DNA from 3 places in the Erwinia tracheiphila genome. Region 3 is predicted to be linked to each of the others. Evidence: predicted binding sites of a transcription regulator. Region 3 holds the regulator's gene; each other region holds the start of a gene.
The links. The regulator PurR, encoded in region 3, represses purine synthesis genes. The targets are predictions, from matches to a motif close to CANGCAAACGTTTGCNTG.
Positions count from the first base shown of each region.

Region 1: a site for PurR is predicted at 2,427-2,444, ahead of purL (phosphoribosylformylglycinamidine synthase). Genes of this name have one in related genera too.
Region 2: a site for PurR is predicted at 2,628-2,645, ahead of gcvT (glycine cleavage system aminomethyltransferase GcvT). Genes of this name have one in related genera too.

Region 1 covers NZ_CP089932.1:1,359,079-1,363,972, forward strand. Annotated here, with positions in the region: gene yfhb (phosphatidylglycerophosphatase C) at 1-240, shown strand, start outside; gene tadA (tRNA adenosine(34) deaminase TadA) at 285-791, shown strand; gene mltF (membrane-bound lytic murein transglycosylase MltF) at 802-2,262, opposite strand; gene purL (phosphoribosylformylglycinamidine synthase) at 2,533-4,894, shown strand, end outside.
Region 2 covers NZ_CP089932.1:3,620,822-3,625,715, forward strand. Annotated here, with positions in the region: gene gcvP (aminomethyl-transferring glycine dehydrogenase) at 1-1,005, opposite strand, end outside; gene gcvH (glycine cleavage system protein GcvH) at 1,029-1,415, opposite strand; gene gcvT (glycine cleavage system aminomethyltransferase GcvT) at 1,491-2,585, opposite strand; gene LU633_RS18850 (hypothetical protein) at 3,699-3,938, shown strand; gene LU633_RS18855 (hypothetical protein) at 4,005-4,232, shown strand; gene ubiI (FAD-dependent 2-octaprenylphenol hydroxylase) at 4,247-4,894, opposite strand, start outside.
Region 3 covers NZ_CP089932.1:2,652,669-2,657,562, forward strand. Annotated here, with positions in the region: gene LU633_RS14070 (CCDC90 family protein) at 1-256, opposite strand, end outside; partial or broken gene LU633_RS25950 (Arm DNA-binding domain-containing protein) at 431-1,025, opposite strand; gene LU633_RS14075 (C40 family peptidase) at 1,394-2,200, shown strand; gene cydH (cytochrome bd-I oxidase subunit CydH) at 2,245-2,334, opposite strand; gene purR (HTH-type transcriptional repressor PurR) at 2,606-3,625, shown strand; gene LU633_RS14085 (IS481 family transposase) at 3,686-4,726, opposite strand.

The DNA of each region.
Region 1 (4,894 bases), 1.3 Mb from region 3:
GCGCCTTTTATGCCAAAAGTGAAACTGATTGGCAGTCAGATGAGCCGCCGTTATGGCGGGCGGGTAATGGCCATGCGCTGTCTGGGCCATGAAAAAGTGGCGCAGCTTGAGGGGAAACTCGGCACACCTTTACAGCTCTACAGCGGCTACAGTGACAGTAAGCAGGATAATCCGCTGTTATTCTTCTGCCAGCACCGCTGGCGCGTGACGCCTCACGGGGAACTGCAACAGCTTGAGTAAACGGGTATACTCCCCGCCGTTTCAGGCTCGAAATACGGTGAAGAATGATTGTAAATGATGAATTCTGGATGCGCCACGCCCTGACGCTGGCTCGCCGTGCCTGGGAGGAAGGTGAAGTGCCGGTGGGGGCAGTGCTGGTGCAGGGTGACCGGGCCATCGGTGAAGGTTGGAACCGGCCTGTCGGGCATCACGATCCCACAGCCCACGCTGAAATTATGGCGCTGCGTCAGGGGGGGCAAATCCTCAGAAATTACCGATTGCCAGACACCACGTTATACGTGACGCTCGAACCTTGCGCCATGTGTGCTGGGGCAATGGTCCACGGGCGCATAACTCGGCTGGTATACGGTGCAAGGGATGAGAAAACCGGTGCGGCCGGATCGTTACTGGACGTATTAGGGCATCCCGGTATGAATCACCAAATCACCATTGAACAGGGCATAATGGCTGAAGCTTGCGCGGCTATGTTAAGCGATTTTTTCCGGCTGCGTCGTGCGGAAAAGAAGGCATTGCGCGATGCGCAACGGGCGAGAGAGGAGAAGCCAGTATAAGCTTTCTGGATCAGTTAAGCGCAATCGTCGGTTCAACGACCGGATAGCCGCTGGCTCGTTCCGCGTCTTTGGCCGCCTGTTGTGCCATTCTGTGTTCCTGGTCCTGCAAATACCCCACCAGACTTGACTGATAGATACGGATATTTTCCACATAGTTGTAGGCTTCCTGGCCTCGCGCGTAGCCGTAGGTCGTCTGGCTGTAATAGCGTTTCTGACTGAGCATCGGCAGGCGAAGCTTAACGTCTGCCCAGCTGTCCGGGTTGCCTTTCTGCTTTTCAGTCAGTTTGCGCGCGTCCAGCATATGCACATAGCCCATATTATACGCGGCCAGTGCAAACCAGATCCGTTCATCCTCTGGTATTCCCGTCGGGACTTTTGCCATCATTCGGATCAAATACGCATTGCCACCCCGAATACTTTGCTCGGGATCGGTACGATCACTGATGTTAAGGCTTTGTGCAGTATTGAGGGTTAACATCATCATTCCCCGCACGCCCGTGGGAGAGGTTGCCTGTGGGTTCCAGTGTGACTCCTGCCAGGAGATAGCGGCCAGTAAGCGCCAGTCAATCTCACTGGCATATTTCTGAAACAGAGGCTGAATGCAGGGCAAGGTACTGTCAATGGCGCGCAGAAAGGTACGCGTATCGACATAATCAAAGGTGCCAACGTGACCCAGATATTTTTCATCCAGGCGAGCCAGTGTTCCTTCTTCGTTCATACTATTGTAGTAATCAAGCATGGCAGCGGCAAAACTGTCATCTCCCTCGTCCCCTGGCATATACCAGGTAACCGGCTCTTCATCGGTGATATCAAAGGCCACGGCAAGCTGTGGATGGATACGCTGCAATAGCGCAATGGAAACCGAATCACCTACCGTGTAGTCAATTTTACCTCCAGCCACGTCCTCAAGCAGGGCATTGGGGCTTTTATCGGTGGAAATAGCCCAGTCCAGGTCGGGATACTGATTTTGTCTGATGTTGCGCAGTGTGGAAAGATAAGCGGAGTCGGAGGCAACGGTAAGTCGCCCTTTCAGCGCACCGAGATTCTGCGGGCGCACCTTACCCATTCGATACACTAACTGCTGAGAGACAGAATAATAGGTGGGCCCGGTACGGAAGTGTGACCCCCGTTCGCCGGTGTAAATCAGGCCGGCTGCCAGAATGTCCGCTTTACCGTTCTCAAGATCGTCGAACAATTTGCTGAGATTCTGACGAACCGTGACATGCAGTTTAACATTGAGATAATCAGCAAAACCCTTCGCCATCTCGTAATCCATTCCCGTCGGTGCATGACCAGCGGTATTATATGTCAGCGGTGAGGCGAGGGCGCTCACACGCAATACTCCCCGAGATTTGATCTGTTCTACCCGATTTTGCACACCGCCATACCAGGCGATCGACGGCCACAACGCCAGCGCAAGCGCCAGGGTGATCAGCCCGATGAACAGGTAGTTTATTTTGAGACGTTTCAAATGGTTATCTCTCGATTGCGCCCAAGCTTCTGCCTCTACCAGCAGTATTTATAGTCTCTAATGCGCCCTGAGCGAGGTGCATTTTGCGCAACTCCGTTACCTCACGCAATAAAATTCATTCAGCATTGCGTGATTTTCAGACAATTTGGGGTGCTGATAAATCATGCGCAAACGGTTTCGTAACGGATGGGGATTCTCTATAATGGCGTCCGTTTTCCCTGTTGCGCCCAAAGAAGCGTCCTCTGGCGTTTCGAAGACGAGAGATCTTTCATGATGGAAATACTGCGTGGTTCGCCGGCTTTGTCGGCATTTCGTATCAATAAATTGCTGACCCGCTTTCAGGATGCTCACCTGCCGGTGAGTGACATTTACGCTGAGTACGTCCATTTTGCCGATGTCAGCGCGCCGTTCACCGCTGATGCAAAAGCTCGACTTGAGCGCCTGCTGAAATATGGTCCCTCTCTCGCCGGGCATGTGCCGGAAGGTCGTTTATTACTGGTGACGCCGCGCCACGGCACTATTTCTCCCTGGTCCTCAAAAGCGACCGATATTGCCCATAACTGTGATTTGCCACAGGTGCTGCGTCTTGAACGCGGGCTGGCTTTCTATGTGAAAGCCCCACAGCTGAGTGAAACACAGTGGACGTCGCTCGCCGCTTTACTGCACGACCGCATGATGGAGGTTGTGCTCAACGAGCTGGCGCAGGCTGAAGAGCTTTTTGTTCATCACCAGCCTGCCCCATTACACAGTGTGGATATATCAGGTGGAGGCCGTGGCGCGCTTGAGGAAGCTAACCGCAGGCTGGGACTGGCGCTGGCCAGTGATGAAATTGACTATCTGCTGGCGGCATTTGAAACGCTGGGACGCAATCCGAATGACATTGAACTCTATATGTTTGCCCAGGCTAACTCAGAGCACTGTCGCCACAAAATTTTTAATGCCGACTGGATCATCGACGGCAAGGCACAGCCGAAGTCGCTGTTCAAAATGATCAAAAATACCTTTGAACACACGCCGGATCATGTGCTGTCAGCCTACAAAGACAATGCGGCGGTGATGGAAGGGGCTGAGGTCGGGCGTTTCTATACTACTCGCAGCGGACAGTATGATTTCTATCAGGAAGAGACGCATATCCTGATGAAGGTGGAAACACACAACCACCCGACTGCCATCTCTCCCTGGCCAGGTGCGGCGACGGGGTCAGGCGGTGAAATCCGCGATGAGGGTGCCACGGGACGGGGGGCGAAGCCCAAGGCCGGACTGGTCGGCTTTTCCGTGTCCAACCTGCGTATTCCCGGTTTTGAACAGCCGTGGGAAGAGGATTTTGGCAAACCGACGCATATTGTTACTGCTCTGGATATCATGACAGAAGGGCCGCTGGGCGGGGCGGCGTTCAACAATGAGTTTGGTCGCCCGGTGTTGAATGGCTATTTCCGCACCTATGAAGAACGGGTTAACAGCCACCACGGGCCGGAGCTGCGTGGCTATCACAAGCCGATTATGCTGGCGGGCGGAATCGGTAATATCCGTGCCGATCACGTTAAGAAAGGTGAAATCAGTGTCGGTGCCAAACTGATCGTGCTCGGTGGCCCGGCGATGAATATTGGTCTTGGCGGCGGTGCCGCTTCCTCTATGGCCTCCGGGCAGTCGGATGCGGATCTCGATTTTGCCTCGGTGCAGCGTGATAACCCGGAGATGGAACGACGCTGTCAGGAAGTGATTGATCGCTGCTGGCAGTTGGGTAGCGACAATCCGATCCTGTTCATCCACGATGTCGGGGCCGGCGGTCTTTCCAATGCGATGCCGGAACTGGTCAGCGATGGCGAACGCGGTGGGCGTTTTAATCTGCGTGATATCCCCAGCGATGAGCCGGGCATGAGCCCGTTGGAAGTATGGTGTAACGAATCGCAGGAGCGTTACGTGCTGGCGGTGGCACCTGAAAAACTGGCAGAATTCGATGCGCTTTGTCAACGTGAGCGTGCGCCCTATGCGGTGATTGGTGAAGCCACTGAAGAAATGCACCTGTCGCTTTCGGACAGCTATTTTAATACTAAACTGATCGATATGCCCCTGGATGTTCTGCTGGGCAAAACCCCAAAAATGACCCGTGATGTCGCCACGCTGAAAGCGAAAGGGGAGCCACTGTGTCGCGAGGCGATTGCCATTGCGGATGCCGTGAAACGCGTGCTTCATTTACCTGCCGTGGCAGAGAAAACCTTTCTGGTGACCATTGGCGATCGTACGGTGACGGGCATGGTCGCCCGCGATCAGATGGTCGGCCCGTGGCAGATCCCGGTGGCTAACTGCGCGGTGACTACCGCCAGCCTTGACAGCTATTACGGTGAAGCGATGGCGCTGGGGGAACGCGCGCCTGTCGCACTGTTGGATTTTGCCGCGTCCGGTCGTCTGGCGGTGGCAGAAGCCATTACCAACATCGCAGCTACGCAGATCGGCTCGCTAAAGCGCATTAAGCTTTCCGCTAACTGGATGGCGGCAGCCGGTCATCCGGGAGAAGATGCCGGGTTATATGAAGCGGTGAAAGCCGTGGGCGAGGAGCTTTGTCCGGCGCTCGGTATCACCATCCCGGTCGGTAAAGACTCTATGTCGATGAAAACGCGCTGGCAGCAGGGCA
Region 2 (4,894 bases), 970 kb from region 3:
ACAGATATTGGAGTTGGCCTTCTCACGACGGATATGCTGCTCTCGCGTCTGCATTGCCATACGCAGTGCGGTATTACCTGCGGAATCGCGGGAAACACCAATGATACGGCCTGGCATGGAACGCTTATGCTCATCGCGGGCAGCAAAGAAAGCAGCATGAGGCCCACCATAGCCCATCGGCACACCAAAACGTTGTGCAGATCCAAAGACGATATCCGCCCCCTGCTTTCCAGGCGCTTCAAGCAGAACCAGTGACATAAAATCAGCTGCTACCGCAACAATCACCTTGCGCGCTTTCAGCGTGGCAATCAGGCTGGCATAATGGTGGACTTCCCCACCGGTGCCGACCTGTTGCAACAGCACGCCGAAAACATCCTGGTAATCCAGCACCTTCTCGGCTTTGTCGGTAATCACTTCAAAACCAAAGGGTTCCGCGCGGGTTCGCACCACGTCCAGCGTTTGAGGATGGATATCATCCGCCACAAAGAAACGATGGGCATTTTTTAGCTTGCTGACGCGTTTAGCCATCGCCATCGCTTCAGCCGCCGCCGTGGCTTCATCAAGCAAGGACGCGGACGCCATATCCAGACCGGTCAGATCCAGCGTTATCTGCTGAAAGTTCAGCAGCGCTTCAAGACGGCCCTGAGAAATTTCAGGCTGGTAAGGCGTATAGGCAGTGTACCAGCCCGGATTTTCCAGCATGTTGCGCAGGATAACCGGTGGTGTCAGCACCGGGGTATAGCCCATGCCGATGTAGGATTTGTAGCGCTGATTCTGACTGGCAATCGCTTTCAGCTCTGTCAGCGCCTGATGCTCAGTCAGAGCATCGCCGATGGCGGGTGGCCCCGGCAGTTGAATATCTGCTGGCACAATAGAGGCGATCAAATCGCTGAGGGATCGGGCACCGATGGCACTCAGCATGGCATCCTGCTGCGCCGGGGAGGGACCAATATGACGTTCAATAAAGGCACCGATATGTTCAAGCTGGCGAAGAGTCTGAGTCATTGGCTACAAATCCTGATTACGGGTTATTCATCAATACTGGCTTTATACGCGTCGGCATCCAGCAGTGAGTTCAGTTCAGATTCATCACTGGCTTTAAGGCGAAACAGCCAGCCTTCAGCATAGGGGGCACTGTTAACCAGTTCAGGTTCAACATCCAGCGCCTCATTTACTGCAATCACTTCACCGCTGATGGGTGCATAGATATCCGACGCTGCTTTTACCGATTCTGCCACGGCACAATCATTGCCCTGGTGGTAGGTGTTACCCACATCGGGCAAATCGACAAACACCATATCGCCCAGCAGCTCCTGTGCGTGCTCGGTGATCCCCACCGTCCAGGTGCCGTCAGCCTCCTGACGCACCCACTCGTGGCTGTCACGGTATTTCAATTCGTTAGGTACATTGCTCATCGCCCGCTCTCCTGAAAACATGTTTAAAAGGCTTGCCAAAGTGAACCGCCGGCATCTGCTCACGGTCCCGGTTTATTACGCGACCGGCTTTCCGGCGCGAACAAAAATCGGTTTTGTCACGGTGACGGGCATGTCGCGGTTACGTATCTGCACCATCGCCGTTTTGCCAATGCCCGCCGGGACACGGGCCAGCGCAATACTGTAGCCGAGGGTGGGAGAAAAGGATCCGCTGGTGATTTTCCCTTCGTGCAGATTGCCGTTGGCATCCATAAAGCGCACCGGCAGATCGTTACGCAGGACGCCTTTCTCGGTCATCACCAGACCAACCAGCTGTTCGTTCCCTTCCTGTCGCCGGGCTTCCAGTGCTGCGCGGCCAATGAAATAACGTTCGACAGGCTGCCATGCCACGGTCCAACCCATATTAGCCGCCAGCGGAGAAACCCCTTCATCCATTTCCTGACCGTACAAATTCATACCGGCCTCAAGGCGCAGGGTGTCGCGGGCACCCAGTCCGGCAGGCCTGACGCCTGCGGCAAGCAGTTTTTTCCAGAAATCTACCGCCTGCTCATTAGGGAGGGCAATTTCATAACCTGCTTCACCGGTATAGCCGGTAGTGGCAATAAACAGCTCACCTGACTGCACACCAAAGAACGGTTTCATTCCACAGACGGCATCGGCCTGAGCACGATCAAACAGGCTTTGTGCTTTTGCCTGAGCCTGTGGTCCCTGCACAGCAATGAGCGCGAGATCGTCGCGTTCGGTGATTTGTACGCCATAAGGTTCGACGTGCTGACGGATCCACGCCAGGTCTTTCTCCCGGGTTGCAGAGTTAACCACCAGACGAAAAAATGTATCGCTCATAAAGTAAACGATTAAGTCGTCAATGACGCCACCAGACGCATTGAGCATACCGCTGTAAAGTGCTTTTCCCGGCTGGGTTAATTTAGCTACATCGTTGGCAAGAAGATAACGCAGAAAATCACGGGTGAGGGAGCCATGCAGGTCGATAATGGTCATGTGCGACACGTCAAACATACCGGCATCAGTGCGCACCGCATGGTGTTCGTCGAGCTGGGAGCCATAATGAAGTGGCATCATCCAGCCATGAAAGTCCACCATACGCGCACCGTTGGCCTGGTGCTGTTGGAATAAAGGCGTCTGCTGAGTCATATCCTGTCCTGTACTGGTTGCGTGCGCCCACCCGAAATGTTGAGCGCAAACGTTATCCTCAGACTGAACTTATCACCGAACACGACGATTAACCATAAGCTGAACGAGGTTGAATTCTTATGACATTATTCAGGCCGCAAAAACTCACACAATATTTTTAACCAAGTATTTTTCAAAAACAAGTGAAAAATAATGAAAATTAAGATAAATACAGTAATATATCACGACATTCAGGATTAAAAGGAAATCATCCGGGTATAAAACAGCATATGTTCAATAAAAAAAGTAATCCGAAAAACAAGTAAAATTAGTATTTTTCAAATGAAAACATCGTCAACGCCGAAACCAGCCTACGCAATTTAACACTTACTGGAAATACAACGGGTTCAGGATGTAATTATGGATGTTAAAGCAGGATCGTCATTCAATCGTTTATTACTTCACGAAGCAGTTGAACAGCAGGACCCGGAAAAATTATGCAATTACGCCGGGAAAGGTTCAAATCCAATTAACTTGATGATGCTCGTCTTTCTCCCGTTTATTTAGTCTGGAACAAATAGCACGGCGCGTTGCTTTCGTCCATGAGCCCGACGGCACCAAAAGGTTATATCAAACACGGTACACAATGGGGATTTGAAATCCTTGCGTCAGGAGAGCTAACGGGGCGACGTCAATGATGCAAAAGGCGGCTCAGAGTCACTTGAAGGAAAAGTTTTCTTTTCAGATCGTACAGCCGAAAAGTCGACAGACCTGGTTACCCGTGAAAATCTGAGAAGTAAAACGCGACTTTATGCCCAGGGTAAAGGTATGCATAGCACCAACCCAGCAGCAAGAGCGTTTCAGCATCGGATGTGTCAGGGGATTAATCTGCATCTAGCAGCGGGAAAAGCCCTCGATCTTTCAGAATATCCCTTTAAATTTGAGGCAACCAACGAGGAACATACACAAAGTACGATCGTGCAATGGTTGCAAAATATGCTCACTAAAACCTGCAACATTAATCCCAGGAAATTTCTGAATGCCTCCCTGGAGCACTGCGGAGCAACGCTGAAGTTTCCGCGTTAAATTATTCTCAGTTTGCCCGACGACCAGCAAACTATTTTCAAGGGTAAGATGCTTGAATCTCTGCTCGCCAGTGCCACCACCACGCTGCAGCAGCAGATGGAAGGCGGCAAAGCACCGCTCCTGGGGATGGTCAATAACGGTAAAATTGTTCCTGTGGTGCTGGGTTTTAGTAAAGTCGCCGCTCTAAAAACCCACTCGATCAGCGGCTCATTGGGCAAAGTGGCCAGCAACTACCATTACCAAAGTCAAAACCATCCTCTGACAGGCTCCGCAAAAGGGGGGCGGTGAAAAGAAATTGAGCTTAACGATTTACAGGATCTGGCGACACTTTGCCTTACCTGTCAGGCAAAAGGGGTGAATCTGCCTGCCGATGTGTTGATTCGCATTAATCCCAGTTCGCGGGAAAAAAAGAGTACGGGCGTGAAAGTCCACTATCCTGAACCACAGAAACTCAGGCAATTTCAACAAAATTTTGCCACACATCTGGCTGATATAAAAGTTGCAATAAAGAGCACACCTTTGCCTGAACTGCAACAGATCAGAATCAAGGACCTGGCGGCAGGGTTACAGTCGCCAGAATAATACTTACGGCAAAATTAGCGCAGCCAGTCGGGTAGATCGCCCAGCCCCATTGCCTGTTTTAACAAACGAGGTTTTAATCCAGGCAGTTTATCAGCCAGGCTTAACCCCGCGCCGCGCAGTAGTTTTTTTGCCGGATGATTACCGCTAAACAGCTCGCGGAAGCCCTGCATACTGCCCAGCATCATCGCGGCACTGTGTTTGCGACTGCGTTCATAACGGCGCAGATAAAGATGCTGACCAATATCCTTACCCTGCTGGTACAGGCGTTTTAGCTCACTGACCAGCGCCGCTGCATCCATAAAACCGAGATTTACCCCCTGTCCGGCCAGCGGATGAATGGTGTGAGCAGCATCCCCTACCAGCGCCAGGCGATGAGCGGCGAAGTTGCGGGCAAAGCGGGCCATCAGCGGGAAGGTTTTGCGTTCGCTTTCCAGCGAACATAAGCCCAGTCGCATATCAAAAGTCACCGAAAGCTGCTGATTAAATACCTCTTCCGGCATGGATTGCAGCCGGGAAGCTTCCTGTGGTGGCAGGGACCAGACGATTGAACAAAGGGAAGGATCGCTCAATGGCAGGAAGGCCAGAATGCCTTCGCCATGAAAAACCTGCCGTGCAACCGCGCCATGGGGCTGTTGCGTACGGATAGTTGCCACCAACGCATG
Region 3 (4,894 bases):
CATCGGTGATTTCAGTACGCACCAGAGCAATATCAGACTTCAGCTCTTTGCGAACATCTTCAAGGTCGCGCTTAACGACTGTAACTTCGGATGAAAGCTCTTTTTTAGCATCGTCAAGATCGCGCCGGGTCGCAACATCAACTGCCTCGTGAGAATCACGCACAGCCAGTGAAATAGCCTTAGCCTGCTCCTTAGGCAGACCAGCGCCTTCGAGGGTTTCAACGAATTTCAGTGTGTCAAATGCAACCTGTGCCATAAATAAATCCTCCTGATGATGGGCGGGATTCTAACCCGGGTTGGGGATTGACGCCAGTGTACGGTTGCGGTAGAACGCGGGCAGGTGCTCAATACACCTTCTACGAGACACCTTCTACGAGCGGATCTCCGCACACGACAGTCTTGCGGTTCTTTTACGTCCATAGATTCCCTCCACTGATGGCTTAACACCAATATCCTTTGAGCTTATTTTCATCAGGCTGCAATCAGATATGCACTGACACCTGATACACCAGTTGATTGCAGAACGCATCTGTACAAGCAGTTGTCTGGCACGTCGTGGGTTAATTTTTTCTTCTTGTGTAAAAAGTTCAACCCAGTTACTGACCGGTATTTCTTCTGCTGGTAATCCTGGAAACACGTCAGCCATGTGCTTTATGACAGTAGATTCATAAAGCGCTTTAGTTTTCTCTCTGAGGCTTACATCAACATACGTTTGTTGCCAATACAATCAGCAATTGATGGTTTGGTACTGGCGTTGTTTCCCTGAACTATGGCCTTAGGGTCAATTCCTCTGTCCAGGCTCTCCCGCAAATCAGCCACTGTGTTTCTGGCATATCTTAAGATATGCCAGAATATTTGCCAATTCCGATACGGTGTTGCTTTCCCTGCCATCTGTACCGGAACTGAAAGTTAATCACACCTCGTGGCGTAATCCTTGCTCCCGGACCGTCTGAATCTGTTATTTCCGGTGCGCCAGAATATGGTTTACCATAGATGGAACTTAGCCTGGTGTCGCTGATAGCCATAATAATATTTTGTACTCACCTGATTTTATGTACTCAATGCGCCATGTACTAACGAATACATCAATAATCATGCTTGTACAATAATATCAAAAAGAAGACAAAAAACAGAAAAATCCATCAAAAAAACAATAACATAATTTAACTATCGTGGGCAATTAAATACAGTGAAAGACAAGCCCGTACAGCCAACATTCCTCCTCTCTGATTACATTCGTATTTGACGATTTTCTTCATTATGTATTCTTGAAACAAAAAATGCCTTAACTTTGGTCGAAGAGTTCGATTAGAATCGACCAATGACCCTGAGAGACATTTAAATTAAACCACGCTCTGGCCCTGGCGGGAGCACGAACAGTTAAATGGTAACGATGCGTTTACTTATCACGCTTATCACGCTGGCGATGGCGCAGCTGTTTCTGAACATGGCGCACGCATCGCCTCATAGCCCTGTTAATGCCAGTCACCATAAAGTCGATAATAATGCTTCTGCCCGTGAAGATCAGCGTCGCAAACGCCGTCCGGTTAAAACCAGTTCAGGCAAAGTGAAAGATTCCGGCAGCAAAAAATCACATCCCGCTACTGCCCAAAAATTTAAAATAAAAAAACGCAAACCCGCCAAAGAGACGGCACAGCCCCCCTCCGGAAAAAATTCGTTAACGGTATACAAAAGACGATATGGGCATCATCGGGGCGGCCATCTTAATGAATCAGATGAGCAGACTTCCGGTGAGGCACCGTTGAAACTGAGTGAAGCTCATCGTATTCGCTATCAGAAGGCACACGAGACAGCGATGAACAAGCTGATGGGGCAGCTGGGTAAACCTTATCAGTGGGGCGGCACTTCCCCCAAAACAGGCTTTGATTGCAGTGGCCTTGTCTGGTATGCATACAAAGGCCTGGTTAAGTTTAAAATCCCACGTACGGCAAATGAAATGTATCACCTGCGCGATGCTGCCTCGATTAAACGTGATGACCTTGAAAAAGGTGATCTGGTCTTCTTCCGCATAAATGGCCGCGGCACAGCCGACCACGTAGGTGTTTATCTTGGTAACGGTAAATTCATTCAGTCACTACGAACAGGCAAAGATATTCAGGTCAGTGCGTTAAGCGAGGACTACTGGCAGCGCCACTACATTGGCGCACGTCGTATGATAACGCTAAAGACAATTCGATAACGTGAAAACACAGGGCCGCATTAAAAAATGCGGCCCTGGCAACGCTAATGCATAACTGCGGTCAAACCGAATGCTGTTATGATTAATAAAGCACATGCGGATGTGAATAAGGCAAATTTCAGGTCGGTGTCCATTAACGCTTTCTCCCTCTCAGTGAATTGCGGATTTTCCCATAATTACCCGTAAAAATCTCGTCTTATCCTGGCTGGCTTGCTAGAATTTGCCGCCGGAAACGACGGACAACGTTTCACCCATGTGCAACACTCAACACGATACCCTTTTCCCTTTTTTAATTCCTGCGCCATGCAGCCTGAATGACGCGCAACGGACTGATTTTTATCTTTTCAGGCAATCGTTTAACCATTTATTTATTAAGATGTTACGAGACACTCAGGAGCAGTCAGTATGGCAACGATAAAAGATGTGGCAAAGCACGCGGGGGTATCCACCACCACCGTATCCCACGTCATCAATAAAACCCGCTTTGTCGCAGAAGAGACAAAGAATGCCGTATGGGCCGCCATTAAAGCATTACATTATTCTCCCAGCGCCGTTGCACGTAGCCTGAAGGTAAATAATACTAAAACTATTGGTCTGCTCGCCACCTCCAGCGAAGCGCCCTACTTTGCAGAAATTATTGAAGCCGTCGAAAACTGCTGTTTTGACAAAGGCTACACCCTGATTTTAGGCAATGCTCACAACAACCTGCAAAAGCAACAGGCTTACCTGTCAATGATGGCGCAAAAGCGTGTGGATGGGCTGTTAGTCATGTGTTCCGAATATCCCGATACACTTATCGCTATGCTGGAAGACAACCGCAATATCCCGATGGTGGTAATGGACTGGGGTGAACCACGTGGCGATTTTACTGACACCGTTCTGGATAACGCGTTCGAAGGGGGTTATCTTGCCGGGCGCTATTTAATCGAACGTGGTCACCGGGATATTGGCGTAATACCTGGTCAGATGGAACGAAATACGGGCGGTGGCCGTCATGCCGGGTTTCTGAAAGCCCTTGCCGAAGCGAATATTCCACTGAGCCAGGAGTGGCTGGTTCAGGGAGATTTCGAACCAGAATCTGGTTATCAGGCTATGCAAAAGATTCTTTCACAAAATGAGCGACCAACCGCCGTCTTCTGTGGTGGTGATGTGATGGCGATGGGCGCTATCTGTGCAGCAGATGAAATGGGGTTGCGCGTACCACAGGATATTTCGGTGATCGGGTATGATAATGTGCGAAACGCACGCTACTTTACCCCTTCGCTAACCACCATTCATCAGCCTAAAGAGCAGCTGGGGCAAACAGCATTCAGCATGTTGCTGGACCGTATTACCAGTAAGCGTGAAGAGTCTCAGACTATTGAAGTTTACCCCAGCCTCATTGAACGCCGTTCAGTAGCGGACGGGCCGTTTATCAATAGATGATGTGTACTAGCTCAGACCTGATCTGACAGTTACCGGTTATTTATACAGGTGTCTGTCAGATTACATCTGGTTCAGATTTTTTTCTGCCCAGACTCGTTTACCATCAAGTAACGTGGCCATTGGCGTACGCCCGCAGCACATTTTTCCCTGATGAGTTCGCTCATTATTGTAATGCCACAACCAGTTGTCCAGATCCGTTTGCAGGCTCTCCAGGTCTTCGTATAACTTCTTACGGAACGTAACCTGATAAAAATCCTGCAAAATAGTTTTATGGAAGCGCTCGCAGATGCCGTTCGTCTGCGGAGACATCGCCTTCGTTTTTGTATGGTCGATATCGTTGATGGCCAGATACAGCTGGTAATCATGCTGCTCCACCTTACCACAGTACTCCGTTCCCCTGTCGGTCAGGATCCTCAGCATCGGCAGTCCCTGAGCCTCGTAGAACGGCAGTACGCGATCATTGAGCAGGTCTGCGGCGGTGATCGGCGTTTTACTCGTATACAGCTTGCAGTGTGCCACTTTCGAGTACGTATCCACGAACGTCTGCTGGTAGATACGACCCACACCTTTCAGATTGCCCACGTAGAAGGTGTCCTGCGACCCGAGATAACCCGGGTGAGCAGTTTCGATTTCTCCGCTGGCCTCGTCATCGTGGGCCTTCTTCTCCAGCGCTGCGATTTGAGCGTCGGTAAGCACGATGCCTTCTCTGGCGACCTTTTCCTCAAGTGCCTTCAGGCGTTTACGGAAGTTCTCCAGGTCGTGCCGTTGCCAGATGGAGCGCACGCCGCTACCGGAGATAAACACGCCTTTTTTACGCAGCTCATTACTGGTCCGGTGTTGCCCGTGGGCCGGGAACTCAACGGCATATTCAACAACAGCGCGTTCAGTGGCTTCGTCGGCGCGGTTCTTCAGGTTGGGGACGCGGCGGTTCTGGTTAATCAGCGCATCGATGCCGCCTTCAGCAGCCAGTTCCTGATAACGGTAAAACGTGTCGCGTGACACGCCCATGATCTTGCAGGCTTTTGATACGTTACCGAGTTCTTCGGCGAGATTGAGCAGGCCGGCTTTGTGTTTGATGATGGGATTGTTAGTATGAATCATGAGAGTTACCTCGCGTTTTGTTTAAGGATTAGACACCCATATCAAAACCGGTAACTCTCAACCTTTCAAGGTCCAGTGTCAGATCAAGTCGCGACTAATACAGATGATGCTGATATTTCATCCATTCAGCCACACCAGACCCCGTTGAAATACTGCGGAGTCTGGTCG